DNA from 2 places in the Paenibacillus sp. J22R56 genome. Region 2 is predicted to be linked to the other one. Evidence: predicted binding sites of a transcription regulator. Region 2 holds the regulator's gene; the other holds the start of a gene.
The links. The regulator NrdR, encoded in region 2, represses ribonucleotide reductase genes. The targets are predictions, from matches to a motif close to AACACNATATATNGTGTT.
Positions count from the first base shown of each region.

Region 1 (4,185 bases), on a different contig from region 2:
TGCTCCAGCTTGCGAGAGCCAAAGTATAGATCTTCTCTTGGCGTGCGTGCACCGCTGGCCAGATTGTTATTAACGAACCCGAAAGAACGGTTTAACGCAGCATCAACCGCAGAGCTGGCCTGCGTTGGAGCCGGAGTTGGCGCAGCCAGAATTTCTTCATATTTCTCCTTATCGGTTACGAACAAATAGGTCATCGTCTCCGGCTCGGTGTCCGTCCGATCAACAAAGCTCCAATAGAAAGGACGGTTCGTCAGCTCGCGATCAGCAGCAGGGGAGAGCTTAACGGTGAAATGAGCAGGTGACTTCTCAATAATGGAGCATTGCGTTGCCTCCAGGAAACGCTGTACGTATTTATGGACCTGCTTTGAATTCACGGTCTCACCTCAACTTTCTGGCCGAGTGCGGTCATCTGGGCTAGAATCGTTGGTCCCTGTGGCTTCTCAGGCGTGTCGGTTTCTTTGCGAAGCTTGGAAATGGTTGAACCAAGATGGTTAAGCTTCTGCTCCAAGTGTGCAGTATCGCCTCCGGATTCAAGAAGCAATTTAGCCAGCTGCTGCTCAATGGAACCTGCGTCGGTCTCGATTCGCTCGAGAATATGATCCAATTCTCCAATAACAAGCTCGAACAGATTGATTTTCTCATGCAGCAGGTTCACGATATGTTCTTCGATTGTCCCAAGGGTACACAGATTGTATATCTTCACATCTTCCGTTTGACCAAGCCGGTGCACCCGGCCGATCCGTTGTTCAACCCGCATTGGGTTCCATGGCAGATCAAAGTTGATCATATGGTGACAGAATTGAAGATTGATTCCTTCACCGCCAGCTTCAGTTGCAATTAAGATTTGGGCACGCCCGCGGAACAAATCCATCATCCAATCCTTCTTGCCTCGGTTCATACCGCCCCGGTATGGTACAGCCAATATGTTGTGGGAGCGGAAAAACTGCAGCAAATATTCCTGTGACGCCCGATACTCGGTAAAGATAATCACTTTATCATTAATTTGCTGGACTAACTCCATCACTTTTTCGGCTTTTGTATTGGCCTTGATCTGTTTGATGAACTCGATCAGCCCCCATATTTTCGGGCGGATGGGAGAATCCTCTGAAGTCTTTTTAAACAAATTAACAAGCGTAATAAACACCGCATCCCGGCTGCTGCACACTTCACGCTGCAGCGTGACGAGCGGAAGCATACTCATCATATCGACGCCATCTTCCTTATAGCGGTCTCTGACGAAGGCTGTGACAGCGTCATATAGAGCTTTCTCATCCGTGGACAGCTCAAGAGGGATATTTTTCACGATACGTTTCGTAAACGAAATACCGCCGTCCCCCCGCCGGTTGCGGATCATAACGGAAGACAAGGCGTCCTGAAGCTGATCCTCGTTCTTCGGAAGCCGCTTGTCGACAACGAAATTTGCGGCGAATTCACTTTGGCCGCCAAGCTGACCGGGCTTCAGCAGCGTAATCAAGTTGTAGAGCTCATCCAGATCGTTCTGAATTGGTGTTGCGGTTAGAAGGAGACAATATTTTTTGCGAAGCTCCAGTGCAAATTGATAGTTTGTTGTCTTCTTGTTCTTCAGCTTATGTGCTTCGTCAATGATGATCAGGTCATAATCCTGGCCGAGAATTATATCGCGATGTGGATCACGCTTTGCCGTATCAATGGAAGCGACTACGACATCATATTGCCACGTATGCTCTTTCTTCTGGGCAACGGCGGAGATGCCAAACTTTGAATTTAGTTCTCTTACCCACTGGAGGACAAGAGAAGCGGGAACAAGAATAAGCGCTCGCCGGACGAGACCGCGTACCATGTATTCTTTTATAACGAGGCCAGCTTCTATGGTTTTGCCTAGGCCAACTTCATCGGCAAGAATCGCCCGCCCGCCCATTTCATGTACGACCTTCCGTGCCGTATCGATCTGATGCGGCATTGGTTCGAAGGAAGGCAATGATCGCAGACATTGCAGCTGCTCGAAGCTTTCGACTCGCTTCGCTTGCTCGGCTTCCATCGATAATTGGTAGAGCGTCCAATCGTCCCAAGGTCCATTTTTGGCAACACGGTTTTGCAGCTCGTCGAACCAGGTACGGTCGCATTGCAGATCAACAAGCGGATGCAGTTTGCGCCTTACTATGGTGTCCTCGGAAGAAGCGGTATTCGCATTTGCCTGATTGTTATTAGTAGAGGTCACGATGGCAGCTCCTTTCGATTTCCAGCAATTAGAGAGAATTGTCACTAGTATGGCCTTTTTCAATCATTCTTAACAAGCAAGTGTCGAACTTTGGAGGAGGCCGTATGCGCTTCATGGTGAAATATAAATATTTAATGAAAATGAAGACGTTTCTCCATGCTAAAAAACGAGCTAAATTAGGGAGAAGACAAGCAATAGAAAGAGAATAGGCGATGTAAGCGCAGAATAGCGGTGAAATAGGTGAAAATTGGGGTGTATACCGATATGTAGTATAGTATAATGAACAGTACACACAATATATGGTGCCCGGTTCATACAATAAAAAGGTGTGCAAAGCAGTATAAGGGGACATGGGAGGAAGGACCAATCGTGGTAATGATGCGGAAATTGGAAGGCCTTAGCGAGAAGATATTTTTGGATCGCTATGCTTGGAAAAATGCCGATACAAGTAAAACAGCAGTAGGGGATGTAGTTCTGGTCCTGACGAAGGACGATCCGAAATTTCCGGCCAAAGAGGTTGGAGAAGTGATTGAACGAAACGGATCTGAAGTAACGGTAAAGCTTAGAAGCGGAGATACGATGACAACCAGCGTGGAGAAACTCACGCTTACAATAGAGAAGACACCGGAAGAAATGTGGGATCGTCTCGCAGGTGCGATGGCTGGTGCAGAATCAGGGAATGAGAAGCAGCAGCTCTGGAAAGAACGCTTCCGTCATATTCTAGATGATTGGAAGCTCGTGCCTGGCGGTCGTATTGCGGCAGGGGCAGGTGCAAGTGAAGAATTGACACTGTTTAACTGCTACGTTATTCCATCGCCGAAGGACAGCCGCGGCGGCATAATGACGACGCTCTCTGAAATGACGGAAATTATGGCTCGTGGAGGCGGGGTTGGCATTAACTTATCTTCGCTTCGTCCTCGCCGCGCAATCGTAGCAGGTGTTAACGGTTCGTCGAGTGGTGCTGTTTCCTGGGGTGGATTGTTCAGTTATACAACTGGATTGATCGAGCAGGGCGGCAGCCGCAGAGGCGCGTTGATGCTGATGATTAACGACTGGCATCCGGATGTACTTGATTTCATTACAGTGAAACAAACGATGGGTCAAGTGACCAATGCCAACCTGTCTGTCTGTGTCAGCAATGGCTTCATGAAGGCTGTGAAGGAAGATCTGGAGTGGGAGCTTGTGTTCCCGGATACCAAAGATCCTGAATATGATGAGCTTTGGACAGGTGACCTCGACGCATGGAAGAAGCTTGGTAAGCGAGTTGTTCCTTACAAAACAGTCCGTGCACGTGAAGTATGGCATACGATTATCGAGTCTGCATGGAAATCAGCTGAACCTGGCGTTGTCTTCATGGAATACTACAACCAGATGTCGAACAGCTGGTACTTCAACCCGATTATTTGTACAAATCCATGTGGCGAGCAAGGTCTTCCAGGCTGGGGTGTCTGCAATCTTTCGGCGATTAACTTGTCCAAGTTCTATGATGAAAGCAAGCATGAGGTAGATTGGGAAGAGCTGGCGAAGGTTACCCAGTGGTCGGTACGTTTCCTGGATAACGTTATTGATACAACACCTTATCACTTTGAAGAGAACGAGAGGAACCAGAAGCTCGAGCGCCGCGTAGGCCTTGGTTCAATGGGACTTGCTGAGCTGATGATCAAGCTTGGCATCCGTTATGGCAGTCCAGAATCGCTTCTGTTCCTCGATAAAATATATGGATTTATGGCTCGCGAAGCGTATCTTGCTTCTGCTGAGATTGCAGCGGAGAAAGGTTCGTTCGAAGCCTTTGATGCGGAGAAATTCTTGCAAAGCGGCTTTATGAAAAACATGGTGTCGGAGTTCCCAGAAGTGGGAGAAGCGGTTCTGGCAAAAGGAATCCGTAACGTTACCGTCATCACTCAGGCGCCAACAGGCAGCACGGGTACGATGGTAGGCACTTCTACAGGCATCGAGCCTTACTTCGCTTTCGAATACTTCCGTCAAAG
Region 1 covers NZ_JBWDNV010000012.1:240,284-244,468, forward strand. The annotation lists gene AC0YNT_RS27055 (YqhG family protein) at 1-374, opposite strand, end outside; gene AC0YNT_RS27060 (DEAD/DEAH box helicase) at 371-2,140, opposite strand; gene AC0YNT_RS27065 (adenosylcobalamin-dependent ribonucleoside-diphosphate reductase) at 2,573-4,185, shown strand, end outside.
Region 1: a site for NrdR is predicted at 2,487-2,504, ahead of AC0YNT_RS27065 (adenosylcobalamin-dependent ribonucleoside-diphosphate reductase). Genes of this name have one in related genera too.

Region 2 (4,185 bases):
TGACATACGGATTGCGGCGAATACGAATTCCGCTCTTATCGATTGTCATCATTGCGATTTGCTCTGGCATGGTTATTTTTCTGTCGATGCTCGTTGGTTCATGGATTACGGGATATTTATCCCCTTTTGTCGCTAAGTTAATTGGATCTGTGGTTCTTGTTGCCATCGGGACCTGGGCACTCTTACAGCTTAGACGGAGCGGCAAGGAAGCCGGAGCTGGTGACGGTGAGGCGGATGCCGAGCAGGAATCAGGAACTGAGCCATCGACCTTGGTTGATCGTTCGCATCCGGTGCTTGTTGTCATTGTTGAATTGAAGCGCCTAGGATTGGTTATACAAATATTGCGGACTCCACAGGCTGCCGATGTTGATAAGTCGGGGACGATTTCTGCGACTGAAGCGCTAATGCTTGGTGTTGCCTTGTCATTTGATGCTTTTGGTGCAGGTATCGGGGCTGCGATGGTTGGATTGTCACCTTTATTAACTCCTATTATGATTGCCGTGGCGAGCGCCTTGTTTCTTCTTGGCGGTATACGGTTTGGCTTCCGGTTCTCGAACTGGAAAGGAATGCAGGCGGTTTCGGTGCTTCCGGGTATTTTATTGATTGTGATTGGGATATTAAAGCTGTTATAGGATGATTAGAACGGGGTGAAAGCTAATGAAGATCGGTTTAACCGGCGGAATCGCTACCGGCAAGAGCACCGTTGCTGCCATGTTGGTAGAACGGGGCGCATTGCTGGTCGATGCCGATCAGGTTGCGAGAGAGGTTGTTATGCCCGGCGAACCGGCTTTAGAGGCGGTCGCCTCTACATTCGGACAAGCTGTTATACATACAGACGGAACGCTCAATAGGAAAGCGCTTGGAGAGATCGTGTTCAACAATCGCGATCGGCTCATGCAGCTTGAGAGTATTCTGCACCCTGCGATACGAAATCGCATGCAGCAGCGGATCAGGCAATATGAAGAACAAGACCCGAGGCAGCTTGTTGTAGCGGACATCCCTTTATTATATGAGACAGGCCAGGAAGAGTTATATGAAGGTATTATGGTTGTCTATGTTCCGCAGCAGCTTCAGCTTACACGGCTGATGGAGCGGAACGGTTTGGTACAGGAAGAAGCACTACGCCGTATTGGACTTCAAATGGATATTGAGCAGAAGAGAAGCCGTGCGGACTGGGTGATTGATAATAGTAGTTCACTTGAAGAAACTAAACGTCAGGTGGACGAGTTTTGGAAAAGTCAGGATTTGCCATGAGATGGTTAATTCGAAAAAGAGTGCTGCTTCTTCTGCTCATCGGCCTCATTGGTGTGTTATTCCTGAATTCTAATTGGCTTGCCCGTATGATGTATCCAATCGAGTTCAAGGAAGACATACGTGCTAGCGCATCTAATTATGGTGTTGATCCACATCTTATTGCGGCGATTATTCGAACAGAAACCAATTATTCGACCGGACAAGTTTCGAAAAAAGGGGCACTAGGCCTCATGCAGATTATGCCTGATACAGCGGACTGGATTTTCCAGAAGGCGGATTTCAAGAATGTAACAGAAGATATGCTGCAGAATCGACCGGATGTCAGTATCGAAGTTGGAGCATGGTATTTGCAGTCCTTGCATAAGCAATTTGATCAGAATACGGTAGCTGTCATTGCAGCCTATAATGCGGGTCCTGGTAACGTGAGAAAATGGCTTGATTCCGGAAAATGGGACGGGAAACTGGATACAGCGGATCAAATTCCATATGGAGAAACTCGCCACTATGTACAACGTGTTATTTATTATTATAATAAGTACAAAGATCTTTATCCGATTCTCTGACGTAGACAAGAAGAAGCCTTGGCCGTCCGCCGCTTCAGGACGGAACAGCCAAAGCATCTGTTATACATGACTGATGAAATGATTATTGACGACCTGCAAGAGATTGTTCGGCAATTTGCACCAAACGGCGAGTAATGTTACCCCCGATGTAGCCTGCGTCTTTTGTAAGCAGGTTGCCGTAATAACCGTCTTGCGACAACGTAATACCCAGCTCTTGAGCGACCTCATATTTCATTTGGTCTAGTGCTGCAGTAGCTTGCGGTACCAGTAGTGTGCTGCTGTTGTTCGAGCTCATTGATGTTCACCTCCTTGCGGTTGGTAAATGTATTATGTGCGGAATTCGCAACTTCATTCAGGTAACGATTGGTAAATTTTTTATAACCACAAAAATAGGATTCGGAAGGAGTGAAATTGATGAAATGCCCTTATTGCGATTACGCGGGTACAAAAGTACTCGATTCAAGGCCAGCCAATGAGAATAAATCCATTCGCAGACGTCGTGAATGTGAGAAATGCAGCAGAAGGTTCACGACCTTTGAGATGATTGAAGAAACCCCGCTTATCGTCATTAAGAAAGGCGGCAGCCGGGAAGAATTCAGCCGTGATAAAATTCTTCGCGGCCTCATTCGTGCTTGCGAGAAGCGTCCGGTATCTGTTGAACGTCTTGAGGTTATCGTCTCGGAAGTGGAGAAGGAGCTTCGCACGACTGCTCTTGCAGAAGTTGAGAGCCGTGATATTGGCGAGATTGTGATGAGCCAGCTATATCCGGTTGATGAAGTAGCTTATGTGCGGTTCGCATCCGTATACAGACAGTTCAAGGATATCGATATGTTCATGAAAGAGCTGAACAGTCTGTTGTCCAAGCATCCGATTAACAATCCAGGCGGCTTGTAGCTGCATGAGATAGCCCTTCCCTTAAGCGGGAGGGCTATTTTTGCCTCAATATCTTGTGTTAACCGTAGCGAGTATCGAGAAGGAGACGGGCAAAGAATTCGATCCGAAGGCAAGGAAGCCTCAGGCTGGTTCGGCTGATTTCTGTTTAATTACAAAGACTTCGATGGAGGAGGTGCTCCGGCACCTGGCATCTTGTGATGTGCAGGTGGAGGAAGGACCAGTTGCCCGGACTGGAGCTGTCGGTAAGATTGTATCTGTGTATGTACGCGACCCGGATCAGAATCTGGTCGAGATATCAAATTATAGGGTGAAAATCACTTAATTTTTTATATAAAGCCTTTAATTTCTAACATGCGGCAGGACCGGATCGTTCTATATAATCAATGGAGATACGTCATATAGGAAAAGGTGATATCTTCAGATGGATAATAAAACGATAGAAGTGAAGGCTGATGATCATAAAGGTCCAACGGCTCCTAAAGATCCGACCCGGAAGCGAAGCGGATTTTTTATTATGTTCGAATCCATTATTGAAGCAAGTACCCGCCCAGACGGTAAGTTCTCGCAAGAGATTTATCTGGAAGGACGGCTGAGTGACAAAGCGAATTTCACAGGTGGGGTTGAGGACGAGGAAATACTCGCACACCTGGCGAGCTGCAACGGGTTCCGCAAGCTGGTACATAGTATCGGAATTTCTGTGAAGGCGCATGACGAGCGAGAAGGCACGGAGATCTACTTTAGCCTCGAAAACTGGGGGAAGACAAACAAATACGAGTCAGGAACCAGGATCAGAATTCCTTGTGTGGCAGATGGTTCGGAAACTTTATTGATCCTGGATGAGTATGAGTGGTCATCGGATGATGATGTACCTGGAAAATTTACTTTTGAATTTGAGCAGGCAGGTGCGCTTGCGACGGCGAGCATTATTTTGTACCTGAATGATGGGTTTGAAGTTCCGGAGATTACGCCAGAACCACCTGTCGAGTTCGGGTCTGAAGCTTATCGCGGGATGATTGCTAAGTCATTAGTTAGCAAAGGCAATAATTATAGACTGAAAACAGCAATTGAAAAAGCGAAAAGAGGCGAGGATGTAACGATCGCTTACATCGGGGGCTCCATTACGCAAGGTGCAGGAGCCAAGCCGATTCATAACACCAGCTATGCTTATCAAGCTTATGAGCGATTTAAGCAGCTGTTCGGCCGTCCTGATGCTGACCATATACATTTGATCAAAGCAGGGGTTGGAGGAACGCCTTCCGAGCTTGGCATTGTTCGTTATGACAGGGATGTTCTTCGAGATGGTACGGTGGAGCCGGATATCGTAATTATCGAATTTGCCGTGAATGATGCAGGGGACGAAACCAAAGGGAACTGTTATGAGAGTCTAGTACTGAAGGCATTAAATGCAGCAAATGCTCCAGCCGTTATTCTGTTGTTCAGCGTGTTCCAGAATGACTGGAATCTTCAAGATCGG
Region 2 covers NZ_JBWDNV010000005.1:400,153-404,337, reverse strand. The annotation lists gene ytaF (sporulation membrane protein YtaF) at 1-632, shown strand, start outside; gene coaE (dephospho-CoA kinase) at 658-1,254, shown strand; gene AC0YNT_RS14670 (lytic transglycosylase domain-containing protein) at 1,251-1,817, shown strand; gene AC0YNT_RS14665 (alpha/beta-type small acid-soluble spore protein) at 1,900-2,112, opposite strand; gene nrdR (transcriptional regulator NrdR) at 2,232-2,711, shown strand; gene AC0YNT_RS14655 (VOC family protein) at 2,752-3,033, shown strand; gene AC0YNT_RS14650 (SGNH/GDSL hydrolase family protein) at 3,133-4,185, shown strand, end outside.